2 regions of the Delftia lacustris genome follow, and region 2 is predicted to be linked to the other one. Evidence: riboswitches for the same ligand, from Rfam matches in the RefSeq annotation. Region 2 holds a riboswitch; the other holds the start of a gene.

Region 1 (5,746 bases), 2.2 Mb from region 2:
TGGTGAATGTTCCGGCGACACTGCTGCTGGCATTGATGGGAGACGCGCACTTTCCGCTGGAGTCGGTCGTGCAGCTGACTGCGGCGGAGCTGCCATTGAACGTGACACCTGCAGGCGGCGCTGCGAAGGTAACGGTGTCACTGCCCCCCGTCCAGGCATTGCCTTGGCCGTCAACAATGTAGACCTCCAGCAAGTCGCTGCTGCCGACAGGTTGATTGTTGGTCGTCGCCAGAACGCCGGATTTCAGGGCACAGGGAAAACCGGTGACGCTTGCAGCCGTTGAAAGCTGCGAGGTCTGGGCTCCACCGGAATTGCTGTCCGTCACTGTGACCCGCACCTGGCCGCTGAGATACGAAGGAACGGTCAGCGTTCCCGAGGCTCCGGCCATGCTCCCTGAGCCCAGATAGACCTGTGCGTCGTTGGCGCCCGCGCCGGTCGGCGACCAAAAGGCTTCCACCGTATACGGTGCCGGCTCGCTCGCATTGGCATTTGCCGTGATATTGAATGTCCAGGTGCAGGCGGCGGTGTCACTGGCGCCAACGCCAAGGGTCGGGGTCCATCCGGTTTGTCCATTGGCCGTCGTCAGCAAACTGATACCTGAGTTTGCAGCCACAGGCACGGAAAACAGCGTGTTCTGAGAAATCTTGAAGAAATCATGCGTAGTGATACGAATGGCACTTCTCGACTGGCTTGTCATCTTGTTGTTGCCAATCAACCCTGGTGCCGTACCCGTCCCACTAATATTCAACCCGTCCCCGCCGCCAGTGAAATTGTTATCGGTCACCGTCACTACCTGCGTCGTGCCTGAGGCTGCCGTATTCACCGTTGGTGCCGACACATGCATTGGCGATGAAGCGGTATAGGCGGCGATAGGCAGCGAGAAGGTATTACCCGTCACGGCAAGACCAATTCCATTGCCCAGGTTGATCGTTCCATCAACCGACACCACGGCCCTGGGCGCATTTCCACCAGTCGGGCTCAGTGCGATATTCGAATCTTTGATCGTCAATCCGTTGACGGTCATGTTCGACATGACCTGGAAGAACTGCTCGAGCTGCATTCCCCCGATAGGGTTGGGCAGATTCGTTACCGTGAAATTATCGACAACAATGTTGGAAACCGTGCCTGCACCGTTGCTTGCGGCAACGGAAATAGCCGAGCCCTTGTTATTGCCGTAATTTCCATTCCATATCGCGGAATTGATCGTGCTATTGGTAAAGAATACGTTTTGTGCGCCTTGATGAATCTCCGCGTACAGCTCGCAGTTGAACGGCGTCCCCTCTCCCGCAGGGGTTGGCGCCACATTCACCAAGCCGACGCGATCAATGGTGATATTGTTCGCCGGGGAGCCAACGACGAATACCGCTTCGCCACAGGTCATGTTGGGCGAATTGGTGAGCGTGATGTTCTTCCCACCAAGATAAAAAGTTTCCCAGGGGGAGTCCGCCCAGTTCTGGACTTGTATGACTCCCCCGAAATCGATGGTCAACGAGCCCGTGCCGGCTGGCACGGTGCCTTTGAGCCAGTACCAGGCACCACCGGCACCAGTGGTGGTGCCCGTATCGCCGCCGCTGATCATCTGGCTTTGACCACAGGCATTGGTGGCCCCCGTCACGGCGCCGGACTGGACTCCGCTGGAGAATGTATTGGCACAGCGCACGTAAACCGTCTGATTGTCGACATACGGATGGAGGTTTCCCGCCGCATCCTTGGATGTCCCGCTCTGTATGGTTCGTACCGACGTGGTCAGTGTCGGCGCAAAGACGATGGAAACATCGGCACTCGGATCCAGCGTTTGCAGCGTGTAGTTGGCTGCCTGAATGGCCGCTCGCAGCGTACATGCGCCAGCAAAGGTGCCCCCCAGCGTGCTGACACAGGTGGTTGGTGTCGTTGCATTGGCATTGGGAGCGTCGCTGTTGTCGGTGACCGTGAAGACGATGGTCGCCGCCAGTGCCGTGGATGAGATACCCGCGCATGAAAGCAGCAGCAAAGAGAAAAGGCACTTCGCTGCACGCCACTTGCGAAAAAATGCCGAACCAGGCAGGCGATTGAGAGCATGCATGATATTCCCCGTTTTCTCAAGGAGATATGACAGGAAAATGATTTTCCCAATGGCAATGGCCATCAGTTGTACCCAGCGCATTTGCATCGCCGTACCTCGAATAGTTCTATTTGAATCACGAGCCCACAACTCACCTTGCAGCCGGTGAGTTTGGAAGCAAAATTTTTCGCGCAGATCCTGCGCGTCAATCAAAAAAAGGCGGATTTCCATCAACGCTTGCGCGCTGCTCCACTGCCCATTGAGCGGACACACCTTCAGTCGGGTTTGCGACGCAAAACATTCCTCCCTCGACAAACCATATTCACCGTGCTTGTATTTTTTCAGTGACGGACCAGTTTCCATGGACCCGCACCTGTGCAACGGTAAGTCGCCTATCAGACATATATACAACCCATGGTTAACCCATGCAGGTCCAATCGACCAGAACATGCACTGACAAACCACTGCACATATCGATAGGCTAAATCATGTTTTTTTCTATTTCAATAGTTTTTTTACATGAAGCCAGAGACTCGTACCAGCGCTACGAGGGAGGCGCTTGAGCGATCTAGGGAATACCCTGAATCAGCCACACCACATACAGGTAACTGGTGGTATCCCCAATACGACTGGAGCTGGCTGCGCAAGCCCCATAGAATCGCCCCTGCAGGAGAGCAGGCGGGCGCCACGGTGCCGAGCCTCACCGAAGGCGCAAACTCCCATACACGCTCAGGTTCCGTACTGCAAACACAACATGCCGTCTGGAGAGCCGCCGCACGCAATGTGCGGCGCACCGAAGGAGCAAGCCCCGTTCCCATGGACGGCGGTGAATCTCTCAGGTACCAAGGACAGGGGGAGCGGCAGCTGCGTCACGACGGACGCCGGCTGCCTGCTATCCAGACCATAGCAGCCAGCTTTCGCGTGACCCGGCACATGCCTTTGAAAGGGCATCGTCATGCGCGTCATCGTTCTCGGAGCCGGCCTGATCGGCACCACGTCGGCCTACTATCTGCAATCCCTCGGTCATGAAGTGACCGTCATCGACCGCCAGGCCGCGCCCGGCGCCGAAACCAGCTTCGCCAACGGCGGGCAGATCTCGGTCAGCCACGCGGAGCCCTGGGCCAACCCCGGCGCACCGCTGAAGTTGCTGGGCTGGCTGGGCCGGCAGGACGCCCCCCTGCTCTTCCGCCTGCGCGCCGACATGCGCCAGTGGCTCTGGGGCCTGTCCTTCCTGCGCAACTGCACGCCCGCGCGCACGCGCCACAACATCCAGCAGATCGTTCGCCTGGGCACCTACAGCCGCGAGGCCCTGCAGCAGCTGCGTGCCGACACCGGCATCCAGTACGAGCAGCGCACGCAGGGCATCCTGCACTTCTATACGAACGCCCGCGAGTTCGAGGGCGCGCTCAAGCCCACCGAGCAGATGCAGGCCCTGGGCTGCGACCGCCGCCTGATCGATGCCGACGAAGCCGTGCGCCTGGAGCCGGCCCTGGCCCATGTGCGCGGGCAGATAGCGGGCGCCACCTATACGGCCGAGGATGAATCAGGCGACGCCAACCTCTTCACACGCGAGCTGGCGCGCATCGCCGCCGCCACGGGCGTGCAGTTCCGCCAGAGCCACCACGTGACGGCGCTGCGCACCACGGGTGCGGGCGCCAGCCGCCATATCGACCATGTGGAGGTGACCAATGCCGATGGCCGCTATGAACGCATCCAGGGCGACGCCTATGTGCTGGCCATGGGCTCGTTCAGCCCGCTGCTGGCCCAGCCGCTGGGGTTGCGCCTGCCCATCTACCCGGCCAAGGGCTACTCCGTGACCCTGCCGGTGCTGGACCCCGCCAAGGCCTACCAGGTCAGCCTCACGGACGACGAGTTCAAGCTGGTGTTCTCGCGCTACACGGGCGCGCAAGGCGACCGCCTGCGCATTGCGGGCACGGCCGAGTTCAACGGCTACGACCGCAACCTGGACCCCGTGCGTTGCGAGGCCATCGTGCGGCGCGTGCAGCAGCTGTTCCCCGGCGCCGGCGATACCGGGCGCGCCCAGTTCTGGAGCGGCCTGCGCCCCGCCACGCCCAGCAATGTGCCGCTGATCGGACGCTCGCCCATCGCCAACCTGTTCCTGAACACCGGCCACGGCACGCTGGGCTGGACCCATGCCTGCGGCTCCGGCATGGCGCTGGCCGACCTGGTCAGCGGCAGGCAGCCAGCCGTGGATTTCGATTTTCTGGGAGCCGTAGCCATGGACCCGGATCGCAGCGCAGGCACGGTGCGCCCGCGCGCGGTCTGAGGTGCGGACGGCGTGTACGGCGTGTACGACGCCTAGGCAGTGAACACCGTCAACACCCCGGCGAAGCGGTGCAGGCGGGCGTCCATGATCTCGGCTTCGGCGACGAAGCCGATCAATGGCACATCGCCCAGTGCGTGGCGCAGGGTGCGCAGTTCGGCATCGGGGCCGCCGAACAGGCCGCCGCCGCGGCCCCGGCAACTGATGTAGATGGCGCCACGGATGCGGGGCTGTGCCTCGCCTTCGGGCGCCGCCTCCTCGGGCTCCGCCGCATCGCGCAGCGCAGCGCCCAGTTGCAGCAGTTCCTGGCGCGCGACCTGGGCCTGGCGGCGGCAGAAGATCACCGAATGCCCGGCCTCCACGGCCGATGACAGGGCGACGCCCTGGCGCAGCGGGTCCAGGCCAACCAGGGTCAGCACCTGGGCCTCTTCGGTCAGCACGCCGTGGGCCAGGCCCCGGCCCGGCGGCGCAATGGCCGCCAGCGTGGTGCGGACCGTGGTCAGCGCGGGCTGCCAGTCGCTGCCTTCCAGCTCCACGCCCAGCAGTTGCAGCAGGCGCTGCAGGGCCGGATCGCCATCGAGCCCGGTGACCAGGGCCCCGCGCGCCTCGGTGATCTCCAGCCCCTCGCCCAGCGGCACGCAGCCCTGGGCCATGCCCGTGATGCAGGGCACGCCGGCACCGAAGGCCACGCCTGAAAAGCCACCACGAAAAATGCCGCGCGCGTCCGCATGCTGCGCATGCAGATCCTCGGTGCGGCAGGCGATCTGCACGCCCTCCACGCCATCTTCCCCGTCATCGCCCACGCCGCCGAACAGCAGGCCGGACTCGGTGCGCTCGGACAGCTCGTACAGCAGCTCGGCCAGCTCGGGCTGGCCGCCTGCGGCATGGACCAGGGCCGAATGGGCCGTGAAGCCGGCCTCGCCGCCAGGCGCATGCAGGGGCGCCAGGCCCGAATACAGGCGGTAGTGGGCGGCCGGTACATCCAGCAGCATCACCGCGAGCGCGGTTCCTGAAAGGTACTCATGCGACATGGCCAGAACGCCGCCGGCCGAGCAGCCGGCCCAGTCCGCCACATGGGGCAGGGCCCTGGCCAGATGCTGCAGCAGCGGCCGTGCGTGGGCGGCATGCGCATGGGACAGGTACACCAGTCCCAGACGGGGCCGCTGCGCGTGGCCGGGCCCGGCCATCTGCAAGCGCAGCTGCTGCAGCACCGCGTCGGCCGCGGCGCGCCAGTCGGAATGGCTGGCATGGCCTACAGGAAACAACGACATACCAACCTTCTTTCTAGCCCTGCCAGCACCCGGCTTGCGGGTGGCTGGGGCCTTGCGCATCCATGGGTCCGGCCCGATCGGTCAACGCGCCGGCCGGCTCTTGGCTGCCGGCTTGCTGGCGGCCGGCGCCTTGGCTCCAGCCTTTGCAGC
Region 2 (5,746 bases):
GCCAGGCGGTCGCCGTGGACCAGGAAGGCGTCCAGCGCCTCGGCCGTGGGTGTGGCGCCCGGCTTGGCAACCACGTGGGCGGCGACGATCTGGCCCCAGCGCTCGTCGGCCTCGCCGATGACGGCGACCTCGAGCACGTCGGCGTGTTCGACCAGCGCGTCTTCCACCTCACGCGGATAGACGTTCTCGGCACCCGAATTGATCATGTAGTCGATGCGGTCGCGGATCCAGAGATAGCCGTCGTCGTCGATGTGGCCCAGGTCGCCCGTGTGGTACCAGCCGTGCGCCAGGGCGCGGGTGTTGGCGTCGGGGCGGTTGAGGTAGCCGGCCATCATGCAGGGGCCGCGCACCAGGATCTCGCCCACCTCGCCGGGCAGGCAGGCCTCGGCCGGGTCGGTGGGGGCGTTGTCTTCGCGCAGGCGGGCCACGATGAGGTCATGGCCCATGGAGGGCAGCCCGGCCGAGCCCGCGTGCGAGAGTTGCTCGCGCGGCAGGAGGATGGACATGCAGGGCCCCATCTCGGTGGTGCCGTAGACCTGGACCAGGTCGCTGCCGACCTTGCGTGTCCATTCGCGGATCAGGTGCGGCGCCATGGAGGCGCCGCCGTACTCCACCAGCCGCAGCGCGGGCGCCTGCTCAGGCGAGGCAATGGGGTCGGCCAGCAGCATGGTGACCATGGTGGGCGCCGCGAAGAAGAAGCTCACGCGCTCTTCGCGGATCAGGCGCCAGGCCTCGGTCACGTCGAAGCGGCGCAGCAGCACCTGGGTGGCACCGGCCTGCAGGCGCGGCAAAAAGCTGGTGTGCAGCTCGGCCGTGTGGTTGAGCGGCGCCATGGCCAGGCCCACGTCGTCGCGCGTGAACTGCATGGTCTGGTGCATGAGGGCGTTGTGCGCCAGCTTGCTGCGGTGCGTATGCAGCACGCCCTTGGGCCGGCCCGTGGTGCCGCTGGTGTACATGAGGATGCAGGGGTCGCTCTCGCGCACATGGGCCTGGGGCGGCGCGCTGCTGCGGCCACTGGCCAGGGCGGACAGGCGCTGCGTGGCCCAGGCCGGCAGCGGGTCGGCCGGGGCATCGTCGGCAAAGATCCAGTGCTCGATGCCCGTGCCAGTGCCGCCACCTTCGGCCTTGAGCAGGGCCTGGGCGCGTGCGGCCACCTCGCCGCCCTCGTGCTCGAACACAAGGGCGCGCGCTGCGCCGTCCTTGAGGATGAAGGCCAGCTCCTGCGCCGCCAGCCGGTAGTTGATGGGATTGAAGATGGCGCCCAGGCGCGCGGCCGCCAGCATGGTGAAGACAAAGGCCGGCGTGTTGTAGAGAAAGGCCGCGACCACGTCGCCATGGCCTATGCCCAGCTCGGCCAGGCCGTGGGCGTGGCGGTTGACTTCGGCATCGAGCTGGGCGTAGGTCCAGGCGCGGCGCTCGCCGCCCTCCCACGCGACCAGGGCTTCCTTGTTCGGCAGGTAACGTGCCGGCCAGGCCAATGTGTCTCCCAGCGTCTGCTGCATGTGCGCTTCTTCCTTCTCGCTCACGAGATTTCATATATCGATGCACCTCAATGTAGGAGATTTTTTAGACAGTTATGCAATTTGCAAATGCATCCATGCAGGCAAGCGCATGGAGTTGCAGTCGGCCCGCGGAAATCCCGAAGCCGCGCGGACGCTGGCCGCAGCTAGAATGCGCCGGTCAGGAGAGAGTGCCCGCCCGGCCGCAATGGTCACAGGCAGCGGCACCGCCGAAGGCGCAGGGTTTCCCGAACGCTCAGGCAAAAGGACTGGCACCGCCTGCCGCCACGGCCGCAGGCGTTCCTAGCTGGAGAGAGATGCAGGGCACGGCGGTGTGCCCCATCCACCGAAGGAGCAAGCCCCACGCATGGAAGGTGCGGGTGAATCTCTCAGGTAAAGCGGACAGCAGGGCAGCACATCCCGGAGGACCGGGATGGCGTTATGCCTTGTTCCTTGCCTGAAAGAGAGCCCTCCTTGTCCGCTGCCTCCACCACCGATCTGCTCAAGACCCCGCTGTTCGACCTGCACCAGGAACTGGGCGCGCGCATGGTGCCGTTTGCCGGCTACTCCATGCCCGTGCAATACCCGCAGGGGCTGATGGCCGAGCATCTGCACACGCGCGAGGCGGCAGGCCTGTTCGATGTCTCGCACATGGGCCAGATCAGCGTGCGCGGTGCCGACGCCGGGGCCGCGCTGGAGTCGCTGATGCCCATGGACGTGCTGGGCCTGGGCGAACACCGCCAGCGCTACGGCCTGCTGCTCAACGACGCGGGCGGCATTCTGGACGACCTGATGTTCGTGCGCCGCGAGGACGACCTGTTCCTGATCGTCAACGGCGCCTGCAAGCACGAAGACCTGGCGCACATCCAGGCCCGCATCGGCCAGCGCTGCGGAATCGAGCCCCAGTTCGACCGGGGCCTGCTGGCGCTGCAGGGCCCGCAGGCCGCAGCCGCCATGGAGCGCCTGCTGCCGGATACGGCCGGCCTGGTGTTCATGACAGGCGGCCACTTCGACTGGGAGGGGGCCGAGCTGTACATCACGCGCAGCGGCTACACCGGCGAGGACGGCTTCGAGATCTCCTTGCCCGCCAGCCACGCCGAGGCCTTTGCCCGTGCCCTGCTGGCCCAGCCCGAAGTCAGGCCCGTGGGCCTGGGCGCGCGCAATTCGCTGCGCCTGGAAGCCGGCCTGTGCCTGTACGGCAACGATCTGGACACGACCACCACCCCGGCCGAGGCCGCCCTGAACTGGGCCGTGCAGAAGGTCCGCCGCGCAGGTGGCGAGCGCGAAGGCGGCTTTCCCGGCGCAGCCACCGTGCTGGCCCAGCTGCAGTCGCCCGAGCTGCTCACGCGCAAGCGCGTGGGCCTGGTGGCCCTGGAGCGCGTGCCCGTGCGCGAAGGCACGGAACTGCTGGATGCCAGCGGCCGCAAGGTCGGCCAGGTCACCAGCGGCCTGCTGTCGCCCACGCTGAACCAGCCCGTGGCACTGGCCTATGTGGAGCCGGGCAGCGCCGCCATCGGCACCACGCTGCAGGCCATGGTGCGCGGCAAGGCCGTGCCCATGCAGGTGCAGGCCACGCCCTTCGTGGCGCCCCGCTATCACCGCGGTTGAGGACAGCCTGCGCGCTTGGCGTGGATCGAGTTCGGCGGATTCGTTTTTCCTGCCATCGCATGCCGCTACAGTGCGCACTGACCTTTCTCAAACCGCCTTTCACAGGTTTTTTCAGTTTCTATCGGAGCAAGCCATGAGCATCCAGTATTCCAAGGACCACGAGTGGATCAACGCCGCCAACCCTGACGCGGCCATCGTCGGCATCACCCTCCACGCGCAGGACGCGCTGGGCGACGTGGTGTTCGTCGACCTGCCCGCCGTGGGCACCAGCTTCAACCAGGGCGATGTGGCCGGCGTGGTCGAGTCCGTCAAGGCCGCCGCCGATGTCTACATGCCCGTCAGCGGCGAGATCGTCGAAGTCAACGAGGCCCTGCGCGACGACCCCTCCCTGGCCAACAGCGACCCGCTGGGCGAAGGCTGGTTCTTCAAGGTCAAGCTCAGCGACGCAGGCCAGCTGGCCGCGCTGCTTGACGAAGCCGCCTACACGGCCTTTGCCCAGAGCAACTGACGCCACTTTCCGGCCAGGACGGGCGCCAGGGCCCGCCCTGGCGCTTTTCAGCTTTTGAGACAGGTCCCTCCATGCTGATGTCCTCCACCCAGCCCCTTGCCGCCCTCGAGAACGCCACCGAATTCGTGGCCCGCCATATCGGCATCGCGCCCGAAGACGATGCCCACATGCTCAGCGCCATCGGCGCGGCATCGCGCGATGCGCTGATCGACGCCATCGTCCCGCCCTCCATCCGGCGCCACCAGCCCATGGCGCTGCCGCCAGCGGCCACCGAGGCCCAGGCGCTGGCCGAACTCAAGGCGCTGGCAGGCCGCAACCAGTTGCTCAAAAGCTTCATCGGCCAGGGCTACTACGGCACGCACACGCCCGGCGTCATCCTGCGCAACATTCTCGAGAACCCCGCCTGGTACACGGCCTACACGCCCTACCAGGCCGAGATCTCGCAAGGCCGCATGGAGGCCCTGGTCAACTTCCAGACCATGGTCTGCGACCTGACGGCCATGCCGATTGCCAACGCCTCCATGCTGGACGAGGCCACGGCGGCCGCCGAGGCCATGACGCTGGCCAAGCGCTCCGTCAAAAGCAAGAGCAACCGTTTCGTGGTGGCCGGCGATGCCCACCCCCAGACCATCGAGGTGATACAGACGCGCGCCGCGCCGCTGGGCATCGAGGTGCTGCTGGCCAACTCGCTGGAGGAATGGAACCAGCTGATGGAGGGCGACTACTTCGCCGTGCTGGCCCAGTACCCTGCCACCAGCGGCCGCATCGACGATCTGCGCGCCGACGTGGACAAGGCCCATGGCAAGCAGGCCGCCTTCATCGTGGCCACCGACCTGCTGGCGCTGACCCTGATCACGCCGCCCGGCGAATGGGGTGCCGACATCGTGGTGGGCACCACCCAGCGCTTTGGCATGCCCATGGGCGCCGGCGGCCCGCACGCCGCCTTCATGGCCTGCCGCGACGAGTTCAAGCGCTCCCTGCCCGGCCGCCTGGTCGGCGTGAGCGTGGACGTGCACGGCAAGCCCGCCTACCGCCTGGCACTGCAGACGCGCGAGCAGCACATCCGCCGCGAAAAGGCCACCTCCAACATTTGCACGGCCCAGGTGCTGCCCGCCGTGGTGGCCAGCATGTACGCCGTCTACCACGGCCCCGAGGGCCTGGAGCGCATCGCCCGCCGCGTGGCCTCGTACACGGCCATCCTGGCGCGCGGCCTGGCCGAGCTGGGCGCGCCGCTGCGCGAGGCGCCCAGCTTCGACACGCTGAGCCTGCACACGGGCGCGGCCACCCAGGCCATCGTGGAGCGTGCCGTGTCCCTGGGCGCCAACCTGCGCGTGTATTTCAAGGAATACCTGTGCATCTCGCTGGACGAGACCACCACGCGCGCCGATGTCGAGCTGCTGTGGAAGATCTTCGCCCGGGACGGCCAGGCCCTGCCCAGCTTCACCGCCTTCGAAAAGGGCGTGGAGCCGCTGATTCCCGACGGACTGCGCCGCAGCAGCGCCTTCCTCACGCACCCGGTGTTCAACACCCACCGCTCCGAGACCGCCATGCTGCGCTACATCCGCCAGCTGTCGGACAAGGACCTGGCGCTGGACCGCAGCATGATCCCGCTGGGCTCCTGCACCATGAAGCTCAACGCCACCAGCGAGATGATTCCCATCACCTGGCCCGAATTCGCCCAGGTGCACCCCTTTGCCCCGGCCGACCAGCAGCAGGGCTATGCGGAACTGGACAAGCAGCTGCGCGACTGGCTATGCCAGGCCACGGGCTACGCCGGCATCAGCCTGCAGCCCAATGCCGGCAGCCAGGGCGAGTACGCGGGCCTGCTGGCCATCAAGGGCTGGCATGCGAGCCGGGGCCAGTCGCACCGCAACGTCTGCCTGATTCCCAGCAGCGCCCACGGCACCAACCCCGCCAGCGCGCAGATGGTGGGCATGCAGGTGGTGGTCACCGCCTGCGACGCCAACGGCAACGTCGACATGGCGGACCTGGCGGCCAAGTGCGAGCAGCACAGTGCCAACCTGGCCTGCATCATGATCACCTACCCCAGCACGCACGGCGTGTTTGAGACCCAGGTCAAGGAGCTGTGCAAGCTGGTGCATGACCACGGCGGCCGCGTCTACGTGGACGG

The links. Region 2 has a riboswitch for glycine ahead of gcvT (glycine cleavage system aminomethyltransferase GcvT). Riboswitches for the same ligand answer to the same signal wherever they lie in the genome.
Region 1: another riboswitch for glycine. It lies ahead of U6958_RS04380 (D-amino acid dehydrogenase); the one in region 2 lies ahead of gcvT (glycine cleavage system aminomethyltransferase GcvT).

The regions. Positions count from the first base shown of each region.
Region 1 covers NZ_CP141274.1:621,875-627,620, reverse strand. Annotated here, with positions in the region: gene U6958_RS04385 (invasin domain 3-containing protein) at 1-2,404, opposite strand, end outside; glycine riboswitch at 2,793-2,903, shown strand; gene U6958_RS04380 (D-amino acid dehydrogenase) at 2,997-4,328, shown strand; gene U6958_RS04375 (FIST N-terminal domain-containing protein) at 4,361-5,596, opposite strand; gene U6958_RS04370 (PhaM family polyhydroxyalkanoate granule multifunctional regulatory protein) at 5,678-5,746, opposite strand, start outside.
Region 2 covers NZ_CP141274.1:2,801,971-2,807,716, reverse strand. Annotated here, with positions in the region: gene U6958_RS14180 (fatty acid--CoA ligase) at 1-1,502, opposite strand, end outside; glycine riboswitch at 1,672-1,781, shown strand; glycine riboswitch at 1,797-1,915, shown strand; gene gcvT (glycine cleavage system aminomethyltransferase GcvT) at 1,941-3,107, shown strand; gene gcvH (glycine cleavage system protein GcvH) at 3,241-3,615, shown strand; gene gcvP (aminomethyl-transferring glycine dehydrogenase) at 3,687-5,746, shown strand, end outside.